2 regions of the Thermus caldifontis genome follow, and region 2 is predicted to be linked to the other one. Evidence: a T-box and tRNA genes for the amino acid it is inferred to sense, from the RefSeq annotation. Region 2 holds a T-box; the other holds one or more tRNA genes.
The links. The T-box of region 2 lies ahead of ileS (isoleucine--tRNA ligase). A T-box ahead of a tRNA ligase gene usually reads a tRNA of that ligase, here a tRNA-Ile.
Positions count from the first base shown of each region.

Region 1: it has a tRNA-Ile gene. The T-box ahead of ileS (isoleucine--tRNA ligase) is inferred to sense a tRNA for this amino acid. The anticodon was not compared.

Region 1 is NZ_QGMX01000002.1:62,913-68,799, forward strand. It holds gene DK874_RS04055 (NAD(P)/FAD-dependent oxidoreductase) at 1-259, shown strand, start outside; gene DK874_RS04060 (LabA-like NYN domain-containing protein) at 329-877, shown strand; gene DK874_RS04065 (hypothetical protein) at 881-1,900, shown strand; gene DK874_RS04070 (ribonuclease FAU-1 family protein) at 1,897-2,430, opposite strand; gene DK874_RS04075 (YgaP family membrane protein) at 2,461-2,652, opposite strand; tRNA gene DK874_RS04080 (tRNA-Ile) at 2,739-2,815, shown strand; gene DK874_RS04085 (tRNA-binding protein) at 2,897-3,226, shown strand; gene DK874_RS04090 (SIS domain-containing protein) at 3,223-4,254, opposite strand; gene uvrA (excinuclease ABC subunit UvrA) at 4,329-5,887, shown strand, end outside.
Region 2 is NZ_QGMX01000004.1:129,398-135,284, reverse strand. It holds gene DK874_RS07505 (M24 family metallopeptidase) at 1-378, opposite strand, end outside; gene DK874_RS07500 (Uma2 family endonuclease) at 402-956, opposite strand; gene ileS (isoleucine--tRNA ligase) at 961-4,092, opposite strand; T-box leader at 4,129-4,365, opposite strand; gene fsa (fructose-6-phosphate aldolase) at 4,504-5,175, shown strand; gene rho (transcription termination factor Rho) at 5,172-5,887, shown strand, end outside.

The sequences.
Region 1 (5,887 bases), on a different contig from region 2:
CAAGCTGGGGCCCTTGGCCAACTGGGGGCTGGAACTGGAAAAGAACAAGATCAAGGTGGACACCACCATGGCCACCAGCATCCCTGGGGTCTACGCCTGCGGGGATATCGTCACCTATCCGGGGAAACTCCCCCTCATTGTGCTGGGCTTCGGGGAAGCCGCCATCGCTGCCAACCACGCCGCCGCCTACGCCAACCCCACCCTTAAGGTTAACCCCGGCCACTCCTCGGAAAAGGCCGAGGAGAAAACCCCCGCCTAAGGACCCCTCCTCCCCTGTTCCGGGTCCCGGGCTACCCCGGGACCTTTCTTTGTCCTAAGATGGGGGCATATGCGGGTTGCCCTTTTCATTGACGGCTCCTACATGTACCTGGCCACCAAACGGCTGGGTTGGAACGTGGACCACCGCCGGGTCCTCACCCAGTTCGCCACCCCCGAGCAGCTCTACAACGCCTTTTACTACGTTCCCATCACCGACCCTGAGGACGAGCGCCAGCAGCGCTTCATTGACGCCCTGGTCTTCATGGGCTACACGGTGCGAAGCCGCCTGGTGCGGGGGGACGCCCGGTTTGAAGCCATGATGGCCACGGATCTCCTCACCACCGCTCCCCGCTGGGACCGGGCCATCGTGGCCAGCGGTTCGGGAGACCTGGCCCATACCTTCGCCGCCCTTAGGGCCTTGGGAAAGGAGATCCATCTTCTGGGCGTCCACGAGCTGGCCGACCTCGAGCTCCGCAACCAGGCGGACCGCTTCCTCAACCTCCCCGAGTGGCGGGAGGTCTTGGAGAGAACCCTGGGGGGACGCCGCACCTACGCCGGCTATCCGGTGGAGGCCACGGTGGAGGTCCCGCCCGCTCCCGTGGACGACCCCCAGCCCTAGCCCATGCCCCTGGGGCCCTGGCTTGTGCTGGCCTTGGCGGGCCTGCTCTTCCTGTTGCCCCCCATTCCCCCTTCCGCACCTCCCTCCCCTAGCCTACGGGACCTCCTTCCCTACCCCCCACGGCAACGGGAAGCCTTGGTGGGCCTTCACCTGGCGTTAAAGGCCAGCCTGCATCAGCTTCTGGGAAAAGAGGCGGCCCGGGCCTATGACCGGCTAATGCGCCTCGAGCTCAAAAACCAGCGCCTGGGCAAGCGCTCCGCCTTTCCGGACGCGAAGGCCGCTCTCCTGGCGGCCCAACGCTGGGTGGAGGCCATCGGCCAGGCCCGACGAGGCCATAGGGTGAGCCTGGAGGGGCTGCCCACCGCTCCCCACCACGTCCTTCCCCATGCCCGAGAGATCCGCACCGCCGCCTCGGCCCTCGGCATCCCTTACGGGGTGCTGGCCGCCATCGTGGACAACGAGCAGTACGGGGGGGATAAGGCCTTGGGGCTTTCCCGCGGGGTGCGGGAAGCGGCGGATACCTTGGCCCAGAGTTTGGCGGAGGCCCAGGGCCACACCCCCTTAAGCCGCACCCTGGGCCTGGCCCAGATGAGCTGGGAGGATGCCTTAAAGCAAGGGGATCGCCTGCGGCTTTTTGGGGCCTGGGACCCTGTCCGGGCCTTTCCCCGGAGCGAGGCCGAGGCCAGGCAGGCCCTGGAGGACCCCTACCTAAACCTCCTCTTCACCGCAAGCCGCCTCCGGGGCTACTTTAACGCCCTTTTAGGCCTCCCCCCTAAGGACACCCGCCCCCTGGAGGATCCCTGGCTCTACTACCTTGGTCCCGCCTGGCACAACTACCCCCTTAGGGCCCAGAACCTGGAAACCTGGGAGGATAGCTTCCACGGTTTCTTCAAAGGCCTCCTTTACCAGGTGGTGCTGGCGGGTAGGTGGCACCTGGAAGGCCGCACCCTTACCCCCCTCAAAGCCTGGGGGCCTGGGAATCAGGACCCCAAACCCAGCCCCCTACCCAGCCTTACCCCCTAGACCCGCTCCAACCACGGAAGGGGTTCCCCCGGAGGCAAAACCGGCCAGCGGCCTTCTTCCATGTGGCGGAAGATGGCCAACACCGCCTTTTCCGCCTCTTCCACCCAAGCCTTGGGATAAAGGGAGCGCTTGGCCAAAAACTCCTCCCGGTCAAAGACCTCACAGGTGTGGTCGGCCCGGCACTTCACATCCAGCTCGAGGTCATACTGGCAAAAGCCCCGTCCCGTCCACTCCGCTGGGGTTTGCACGTTCCAGTAGTACTCCAAAACCCGCCCCTCCCGCACGTCCGGCCCCCCGGAGTACCAGGCCCCTGGGAAAAAGGCCACGTAGGCGTCGTGGTCCAGCACCACCCTCCTACCCTTGGCCACATGGTGGAAGGTTCCCCCTTGGGGCAAAAGGGTGAGGACCCCCTCGGGGCGCACCTCCACCACCCGGGCCTCCCAGAAGTAATGCAGGCTATCGCCCGGGAACTTGTAAAACTCCACCCGCACGAGCTCCCCGGGAGCAACCGGCCAGGGCAAGGCCCCCATGCAAAGCGCCCAACGGGCCCTGCGCCCCGCTTACTTCTTGGTGCTGATACCCAGGACCTTGTAAAGGGCGCAGAAGCCGGTAATCGCCGTGAAGAGGAGGACCACCGCCACAACGCCCAGGATCCAGTTCCAAGGGGATGCCGACTGGAAGGCGAAGTAGAAGAGGACGAGGGCCAGGATAAACCGGATCGCCCTATCGGTGGTGCTTTCGTTCACCGTCATGGCTCACCTCCGCTTCCACCCTACACCTCTGGGCCCCGGATATCTAGCCCTACCCCACCGGCTATGCTAAGATGGCTTTCTGGCAGGGGCCGTTAGCTCAATCGGTCAGAGCGGCCGGCTCATAACCGGTTGGTTGCAGGTTCAAGTCCTGCACGGCCCACCAGCTCCAAGACGGCAAAACCCCCGCCCCCTTGTAGGGGCGGGGAAGTTTTTAGCATGGTAACCCTTCTGGCAGAATCAAAGCATGGACGCTCTGGAGGCCTTCCAAGCCCTAGATTTGCGCGTGGGCCGTATTCTTAAGGCCGAACCCCACGAGAAAGCCCGCAAGCCCAGCTACAAGCTTTGGATAGACCTGGGCCCTTTGGGCATCAAGTCAAGCTCCGCTCAGATCACCGAGCTCTACCGCCCGGAAGACCTAGTGGGCCGGCTGGTGGTGTGCGCGGTGAACCTAGGTACCCGCCTCATTGCCGGGTTTCCCTCGGAGGTCCTGGTCCTGGGGGCCAAGGATGGGGAGGGCCGGGTGGTCCTCCTCACCGTGGAGCGTGAGGTGCCCCTGGGGGAAAAGGTCTTCTAGCGGGTCCGGGTCACCTTGGTGAGGTGCCGGGGCCGGTCCGGGTCCAGGCCTCGAGCCCGGGCCAGGGCCTCCGCCTTGGGGTAGAAGGCCTGGGCCAGGAGCAGAGGGGTGGTTTCGGGCTCAGAGGCCACAGGAAGCGCCAGGGGGGAATCCGCCAGGGCTAGGACGTCGGGTTCAGGGGAGAGGACGAGAAGATGGGCCCCTTTAGCCCTTAGCCCCTCCAGGATGGCAAGAAGGGTATCCGAGGCCTCATCCTTCTGCACCAGAGCCAGCACCGGGAAACCAGGCTCCAAAAGGGCCTGGGGCCCATGGAGGAACTCCGCCGCCGAAAGCCCCTCCGCATGAAGCCCCGCCACCTCCTTGAGCTTCAAGGCCGCCTCGAGGGCCACGGGATAGGTGAACCCCCGCCCCAGGACGAAAAGGTTTTCCCCATCCTCCAGGTAATCCAGCTCCCCCGAGGTTTCCAAGGCCCGGTGCAAGGCCTCGGGTAAGGTGGGAAGGACTTGGCGCAGGCGGGATTCCTCCACCAGGTGGGCCAGGAGGTGTAAGGTGGCAGCCAGCATGGCGAGAAAGCTCTTGGTGGCGGCCACCGCCTTCTCCTCCCCGGCATGGAGGGGAAGGACCACCTCTGCCATTCGGGCCAGGGGGCTCTCCTCCCGGTTCACCAGGGCCACCGTGAGGACACCCTGCGCCCGATAGGCGGCCACGGTCTCCAGGAGATCCGGGCTCTCCCCGCTTTGGCTGTAGGCCAGAAGGAGCGAGGGAACGGGTACCCGGGGCCGGGCCCGGTAGAGGGTGAGGACGGAAGGGGCCAAGGAGAGGACCGGCCATTCCAGGCGGGCCTCGAGGAGGTACTTGGCAAAAAGGGCCGCATGGTCGGAACTGCCCCGGGCCACGGTAAGGGTAAGGCTCGGGGGGCGCTTCCTCAGGAAGCGGGCCAGGCTCCGCACCTCAGCCTCGTTCTCCCTAAGGAGGCGCTCTATGACCTTAGGAGCTTCCTCCGCCTCGGCGCGCATCCAAGAGGCCATGGGTCCACTATAGGCCAGGGGAAGTTCCCCTGGCCACCTGGTCCTTGCCAAAGGGTAGTGGTATACTTCCACGGATGGACCGCATCGTCATCCGGGGGGCACGGGAGCACAACCTCAAGAACATCAGCCTGGAGCTCCCGCGGGGCAAGTTCATCGTCATCACCGGGGTTTCCGGCTCGGGCAAGAGCACCCTGGCCTTTGACACCATCTACGCGGAAGGGCAACGGCGCTACGTGGAAAGCCTCTCCAGCTACGCCCGCCAGTTCTTGGGGGTCATGGACAAGCCTGAGGTGGAAAGCATCGAGGGCCTTTCCCCTGCCATCTCCATCGACCAGAAAACCACCAGCCACAACCCCCGCTCCACCGTGGGCACGGTGACGGAGATCCACGACTACCTCCGCCTCCTCTATGCCCGCATCGGCACCGCCTACTGCCCCGAGTGTGGCCGCCCCATTGAGAAGCAGTCCGCCAGCGAGATCACCGACCGCCTCCTGCAAAAGCCCCCGGGCACCCGGGCCATCCTCATGGCGCCCGTGGTGCGGGGAAGGAAGGGGGAATACCGCAAGCTTTTCGGGCAACTTCTGAAGGAAGGCTACGCCCGGGTGCGGGTGGACGGGGTCATCTACCTCCTGGAGGAGGCCCAGAACCTCAACCTGGAAAAGTACGAGAAGCACGACATCGACCTGGTGGTGGACCGGGTGGTCCTTAAGGAGGAGGAACGCCCCCGCATCGCCGAGGCGGTGGAGCTTGCCCTTCTTAGGGGCGAGGGGCTTTTGCGGGTCCTTTACCCGGACGGTGGCCAAGAGGAGCTTTACTCGGAAAAGTTCGCCTGCCCCGAGCATGGGAGCGTCCTGGAGGAGTTGGAGCCCCGCATCTTCTCCTTCAACGCCCCCTACGGGGCCTGCCCCGCCTGCTCGGGCCTGGGATACAAACAGGAGTTTCACCCTGAGCTCATCGTGAATCCCGAGCTCTCCCTGGCCGAGGGGGCCATCCTGCCTTGGGCCCGGGGTAGGGACACGGGGCGAAGCTACCTCTGGGACCGGCTTCGGGCCCTGGCGGAGCACCTGGGCTTTGACCTCAAAACCCCCTTCAAGGACCTGCCGGAGGAGGCCAAACAGGCGGTGCTCTATGGCCTCCCCGAGCCCTTTGAGGTGGTCTTCCGCCGGGGAGGGAAGGAAACCTTCCGGGTAGAGGTCCACTACGAAGGGGTCATCCCCTGGTTGCATAAGCGCTACCAGGAGGCGGAATCTGAAGGGGTCAAGGAGGCGCTGGAAGGCTTCATGTCGCAAAAGCCCTGCCCGGTGTGCAGCGGCACCCGCTACAAGAAGGAGGTGCTCTCCGTAAGGGTGGCGGACAAAAACATCGCCGAGGTTTCGGCCCTGCCGGTTCGCGAGGCCCTGGAGTTTTTCCGGGACCTCGAGGCCCATCTCCCCCCCTTCCAGGCCCAGATCGCCCGCCCCATCCTGCGGGAAATCGTGGAAAGGCTGGGGTTTTTGGTGGGGGTAGGGCTGGACTACCTCACCCTGGACCGAGCCGCCAACACCCTCTCCGGAGGGGAGGCCCAAAGGATCCGCCTGGCCACCCAGGTGGGAAGCGGCCTCACCGGAGTGCTCTACGTGCTGGACGAGCCCAG
Region 2 (5,887 bases):
CCTTTCCACCTCCTCCGGGGTTTTCTTGAGCCTAAGCCGTTCTATGACCCCCTTGGTGGGCACCCACTCCGCAGGGGCAAGCTCCCGCAAGCGCTCCAAGGAGGCGTAGGGAAGGTGCTCGGCCTCAAAGCCTACCCGGCCCCTGAGCTCCCTCAGAAAGGCCTCTTTTTCCTCCCGCTTCAGCACCTTAGCGGGGATGCGGCTTTCCCGCTCCGCCTCGGGGTAGCGGGGGTCGGTGAGGAGGAAGGAGGCTTCCCCCATGACCAGGACCTGGGCATCCTCGGGGTGGGGAAAGCCCGAAAGGTAGCGGACGTTTTCCGAACGGGTGATGTAGAGGGCATCCAGCCCCAAGGGCTCTAAGAGGGTCTTGGGCTCCAGCACGGGGCCTACTATACCACCCGTTAACCCTCTTCCAGGTTCACGCCCCGGTACAGGTGGTCCACGGTCAACTCCAGGGTGGGACAGGGGAGGGGAAGGCTCTCCCCTGGCCCCAGGCGGAGGTAGGTCCACTTGTCTCCTTCCCGCAGGTAGGCCTCGAGGCTCACCCGACGGCTATCCACCAGAAGGTACGCCCGCAGCGAGGGTAGGCGCAGATAGTGCCATAGCTTTTTCCCCCGATCCAGGTCCTCCGTGCTCTCCGAGAGGATTTCCACCAAAAGGCAGGGGGCTTCCTCGTAAAGGGAGGGGGAGGGACCGCACACCACCATGAGGTCGGGGTAAAAGACGGTATCCTCCGACACCTTAAGCCTACGATCCACTGCAAAGGCCTCGCACCCTTCCTCTAGGGCCTTGGGCCCCAGCTTTAGGAGTAACCGGGTCAGGATCTGATTGTGGGCCCGGCCTGCTCCCGCCATGGCCCATAGGGTTCCCTCCACCAGATGATGCCGTATGGGGCTTTTCTCCTCCAGCCTTAGGTAGGCCTCGAGGCTAAGGGGCTTCCGGGCGGGCTGGCCCATAGCCCTATCCTAGCCTTTCCAGGCTGAAGCGCACCCGGCCTTCCTCATCCTCCAAAGAGGTGGTATGACCGGGGAAGAGGCCTTGCCCAAACTCTAGGGCCAAGACCTCCTCGGCGATCCAGCCGCCATGGCGTTTCAAGGCTTCCCCGTAGGCGCCTTCCGCCTCGTAGCCCACCCGGATGCGGTCAGAAACCTTGAGGCCCATCTCCTTGCGGGTCTGCTGCAGGTGGCGGATCAGGTCCCGGGCCAGGCCCTCAAGCTTGAGCTCCTCCGTGACCCGCACCTCCAGGGCGGCCACGTACCCCTCCTTCTCCAGGGCCTCGTAGCCCTCGGGGGCCTGGGCCTCGAGGAGCACCTCCTCGGGCTCCAGAGCCAGGGTTTGCCCTTCCACCTCCAGGGGTACCCTTTCCCCTTTGAGGACCAGATGGGCCACCCTCGAGGCCTCCTTCTCCATGGCCTCGCGGATCTTGGGGAGAAGCCTCCCGTACTTCTTGCCGAGCAGCTTCAGGTTGGGCAGGACCCGGTAGCGGAGCACTTCCTCCCCAGGCTCCAAAACCCGAACCTCCTTCACGTTGAGCTCCTCGGCGATTTCCGAGGCGAAATGGCGTAGGCCCTCCCGTTCCAAGGCGCTGGGGGCGGTGACCAGAAGAAGGGGCAGGGGGATGCGGGTCTTGACCCCGCTTTTGGCCCGGGCGGAACGGGCCAGGTCCACCACCCTGAGCACCGCCCGCATCTTGGCCACCAGCTCCTGGTCCAGAAGCTTCGGGTCCACCTCCGGCCAGTCGGAAAGGTGCACGGAAAGAGGGGCCTCAGGGTGGACCGGGCGCACCAGGTTCTGCCAAAGCACCTCGGAGAGGAAAGGGGTGAAGGGGGCGGAAAGCTGGCTAATGGTAACCAGGGCCTGGTACAGGGTGGCGTAGGCGGACTCCCGGTCCAGGGGGTCCTCGTTTTTCCAGTAGCGCCTCCGGCCCCGGCGCACGTACCATTGGGACAGGTCCTCCACCACGAAGTCCCGCAGGGCGCGGCTGCTTTGGGTGGGGTCGTAGGCCTCGAGGGCCTCCGTCACCCTTTGGATCAGGTCCTGAAGCCGGGCCAGGAGCCAGCGGTCCAGTTCGGGCCGTTTCTCCACGGGAGGCGGGTTCTTAAGGTCCGGCCGGTCCAGGTTGGCGTAGGTGACGAAGAAGCTATACACGTTCCAGAGGGTGAGGAAGTAGTCCCGCACCGTTTCCCGGACCAGGTTGGGCCCAAAGCGGCGGTCGGCCTCCGGGGGTGCGGAGATGTAGATGTACCACCTTAAGGCATCCGCCCCAAACTCCCGGATGATGTCCCAGGGGTCCACCACGTTCCCCTTGGACTTGCTCATCTTCTGGCCCTTCTCGTCCAGGATGAGGCCGTGGCAGATCACGTTCCTGAAGGCGATGGAGCCGAAGAGCATCACCCCAAGCTGGTGCAGGGAGTTGAACCAGCCCCGGGTCTGGTCGATGCCCTCCGCGATGAAGTCCGCTGGGAAGGCCTCCTGGAACTCCAGCTGGTTTTCAAAGGGGTAGTGCAAGGAGGCAAAGGGCATGGCCCCAGAGTCGTACCAGACGTCAATGACGTAGGGAACCCGGCGCATGGTTCCCCCGCAGGTGCACGCAAGCTCCACCCCGTCCACGTAGGGGCGGTGGGGATCAAAGGGCTCGGGGAGGGGGTGGATGGCCCGCTCCTTGAGCTCCCGGAAGCTGCCGATGGCCTCTTCCTTCCCGCAAGTGGCGCAGACCCAAATGGGAAGGGGCGTGCCCCAGTAGCGGTTGCGGCTTAGGGCCCAGTCCACCAGGTTCCTGAGCCACTCCCCGTAGCGCCCCTCCTTGATGTGGGGTGGGACCCAGTGGATCTCCTGGTTCTTGCGGATGAGCTCCTCCTTGAAAAGGGTATTGCGGATGAACCAGGTTTCCGTGGCGTAGTACATGAGGGGGGTGGAGCAGCGCCAACAGTGGGGGTAGCTGTGGAGGTAGCTTTCCTCCTTAAAGAGTAGGCCCCGGGAGCGGAGGTCTTTTAGGATGGCCCGGTTGGCCTCGCGGAAGAAGAGGCCCTTAAAGGGCTCCACCAGGAGCTTCCCTTCCTCGTCCACCGTCTTGAGGAGGGGGAGGCCGTAGGCCCTGGCCGTATCCAGGTCCTCGGCCCCAAAGGCGGGGGCTTGGTGGACGATGCCCGTGCCGTCTTCCCGGCTCACGTACTCCGCCAGGACCACCAAGTACCCCTTCTCTAAAACCTGGGGGTAGGGGGGTTCATAGGCCAGGCCTTCCAGTTCCTTTCCCCTGAAGGTCTTCACGATAGGGGTTTCCTCCCCCAGGAGCTTTTGCCCCAGGGTTTCCTCGAGGATCACCACCTCCTCCCCCAGGGCAAAGGCCCCATAGGTGAACTCCGGGTGGACCGCCGCCGCCACGTTTCCGGGCAGGGTCCAGGGGGTGGTGGTCCAGATGAGGAGGCTGGCCCTTTCTAACCCCACCCTCCCCGGTTCCCGAAGGGGCAGGCGCACGTAGACCGAGGGGTCGGTGATCTCCTTGTAGCCCAGGGAGAGCTCGTGGGAGGAAAGGGGGGTGCCACACCGGGGGCAGTAGGGCACCACCTTGTGGTCCCGGTAGAGAAGCCCCCGGTCAAAGAGGTTCTTCAGGCTCCACCAGATGCTTTCCACATAGGTGGGGTGCAGGGTGGCGTAGGCGTTCTTGAGATCCACCCAGTAGGCCATGCGCTCAGTAAAGGCCTCCCATTCCTTTTCGTAGGTGAAGACCGACTCCCGGCAGGCTTGGTTGAAGCGCTCAATGCCGTAGGCCTCGATCTCCCGCTTGTTTTTAAGGCCTAGCTTCTTCTCCACCTCCAGCTCCACCGGAAGGCCGTGGGTATCCCATCCGGCCCGGCGGGGCACGTAGTAGCCCCGCATGGTCTTGTAGCGGGGGAAAAGGTCCTTGTAGCTGCGGGCTTGGGCATGGCCCACGTGGGGCATGCCGTTGGCGGTGGGGGGGCCTTCGTAAATGGTGTAACGGGGCCTTCCCTGGCGGTTTTCCACGCTTCTTTCAAAGATCCTCTCCCGCTTCCAAAACTCCAGAACCTCTTCTTCCAGCCTGGGAAAGTTGGGTTCGCCGACCTCCTTGAACATACCTTACCTCCCTTAAAGAAACGCCCGCGCCCTTCGGGCGCGGACGAAAGCGCAAAGGGCTTCCGCGGTACCACCGCGCTTCCTGGAGGCGACCTCCAGGCCCTCATTGGCGCGATCACGGGCGCTCCCGGCGGGCATTACTCGAGGCCCTTAGCCCCTTTCCTCCCGCGGCTCCGGGGTGATCTTCCCACCTTTCCTCACCACCGGGCTTCCACCCTCCCCGGCTCGCTTGGGGCTATTGGAAAGGGGTACTCTCCCCATCCTCGCCTTTACAGCTCATGCCCCCTGGGGTAAAATCCCCCGTTGGCGGCTAAGCCCATGCTAGCAGCCCTTCCCCTTTCTTGACAACGCCCCGGTAGGGTCTGCTAGAATCGAGCTAAGCCGGTCCGCTTCCCGACAAAAGGAGTGCCCATGGAGCTGTACTTGGATACCGCCAACTTGGAGGAGATACGGGAGATCGCTGCTTGGGGAGTGCTCTCCGGGGTGACCACCAACCCCACCTTGGTGGCGAAGGAGTATGCGGGCCGCGGGGCCAAGCTGACGGAGGAGGTTTTGTTCGCCCACCTATGGACCATATGCGAGGTGGTGAAGGGGCCCGTGTCCGCAGAGGTGACCACCTTGGAGGCGGAGGCCATGGTGGCGGAAGGACGGCGGCTTGCGGCCATCCACCCCCAGATTGTGGTCAAGCTGCCCGCCACCGAGGAGGGTTTGCAGGCCTGCAAGCGGCTTGCCGCTGAAGGGATTAAGGTTAATATGACCCTGATCTTTTCCGCCAACCAGGCCCTCCTGGCGGCCCGGGCAGGGGCAAGCTATGTCTCCCCCTTTTTGGGGCGGGTGGACGATATCTCCTGGGATGGGGGAGAGCTTTTGCGGGAGATTGTGGAGCTGATCCAGGTGCAGAACCTGCCGGTGAAGGTCATCGCCGCCTCCATCCGCCACCCCCGTCATGTTACGGAGGCCGCCCTTTTGGGGGCGGACATCGCCACCATGCCCTACGGGGTGTTCAAACAGCTACTCAAGCACCCGCTTACGGACATCGGCCTTAAGCGCTTCATGGAGGATTGGGAGAAGGTTAAGCCATGAGGAGAAAAGCGGATACCCAGCAGGAAGTACCCCTCACCTACCAGGAGCTCTCGGCTAAGATCCTTCCGGAGCTTCACCTCCTGGCCCAGGAGGCGGGGATCGAGAACTACAAGCGCATGAAGAAGGACCAGCTCATCATGGCCCTCCTGGAGCGGCAGACCCAGGGGGAGGGCTTGCAGCTGGTCAAGGGTTACCTGGAGATCAGCCCGGATGGGTATGGCTTCATCACCGAAAACCTGTACAACCTGGAATCCAGGGTCGCCATCGTGTCCGCCGGGCTCATTCGGCAGTATGCGTTAAGAAGCGGGGACTACATCGTGGGCCGGGTACGGCCGCCCCGGGAGAACGAGCGCTACGGCACCCTCCTCAAGGTGGAGGCGGTGAACGACCTAGACCCCGAAGCGGCCAAGAACCGGCCCCGCTTTGACGAGCTCATCCCCCAGTTCCCCGACCGGCAGATCCGGCTGGAAACCACCCCGGATGAGCTCTCCACCCGGGTCATCGACCTGCTGGCCCCCATTGGTCGGGGGCAGCGGGGGCTGATTGTGGCCCCACCCAAAGCGGGTAAGACCACCCTCCTTAAGAAGATTGCCAACGCCGTCTTGAAGAACGAGCCCGACATCAAGGTGATCGTGCTCCTCATTGACGAGAGGCCGGAGGAGGTCACGGACTTCCGGGAAAGCGTCCAGGGGGCCGAGGTCATCGCCAGCAC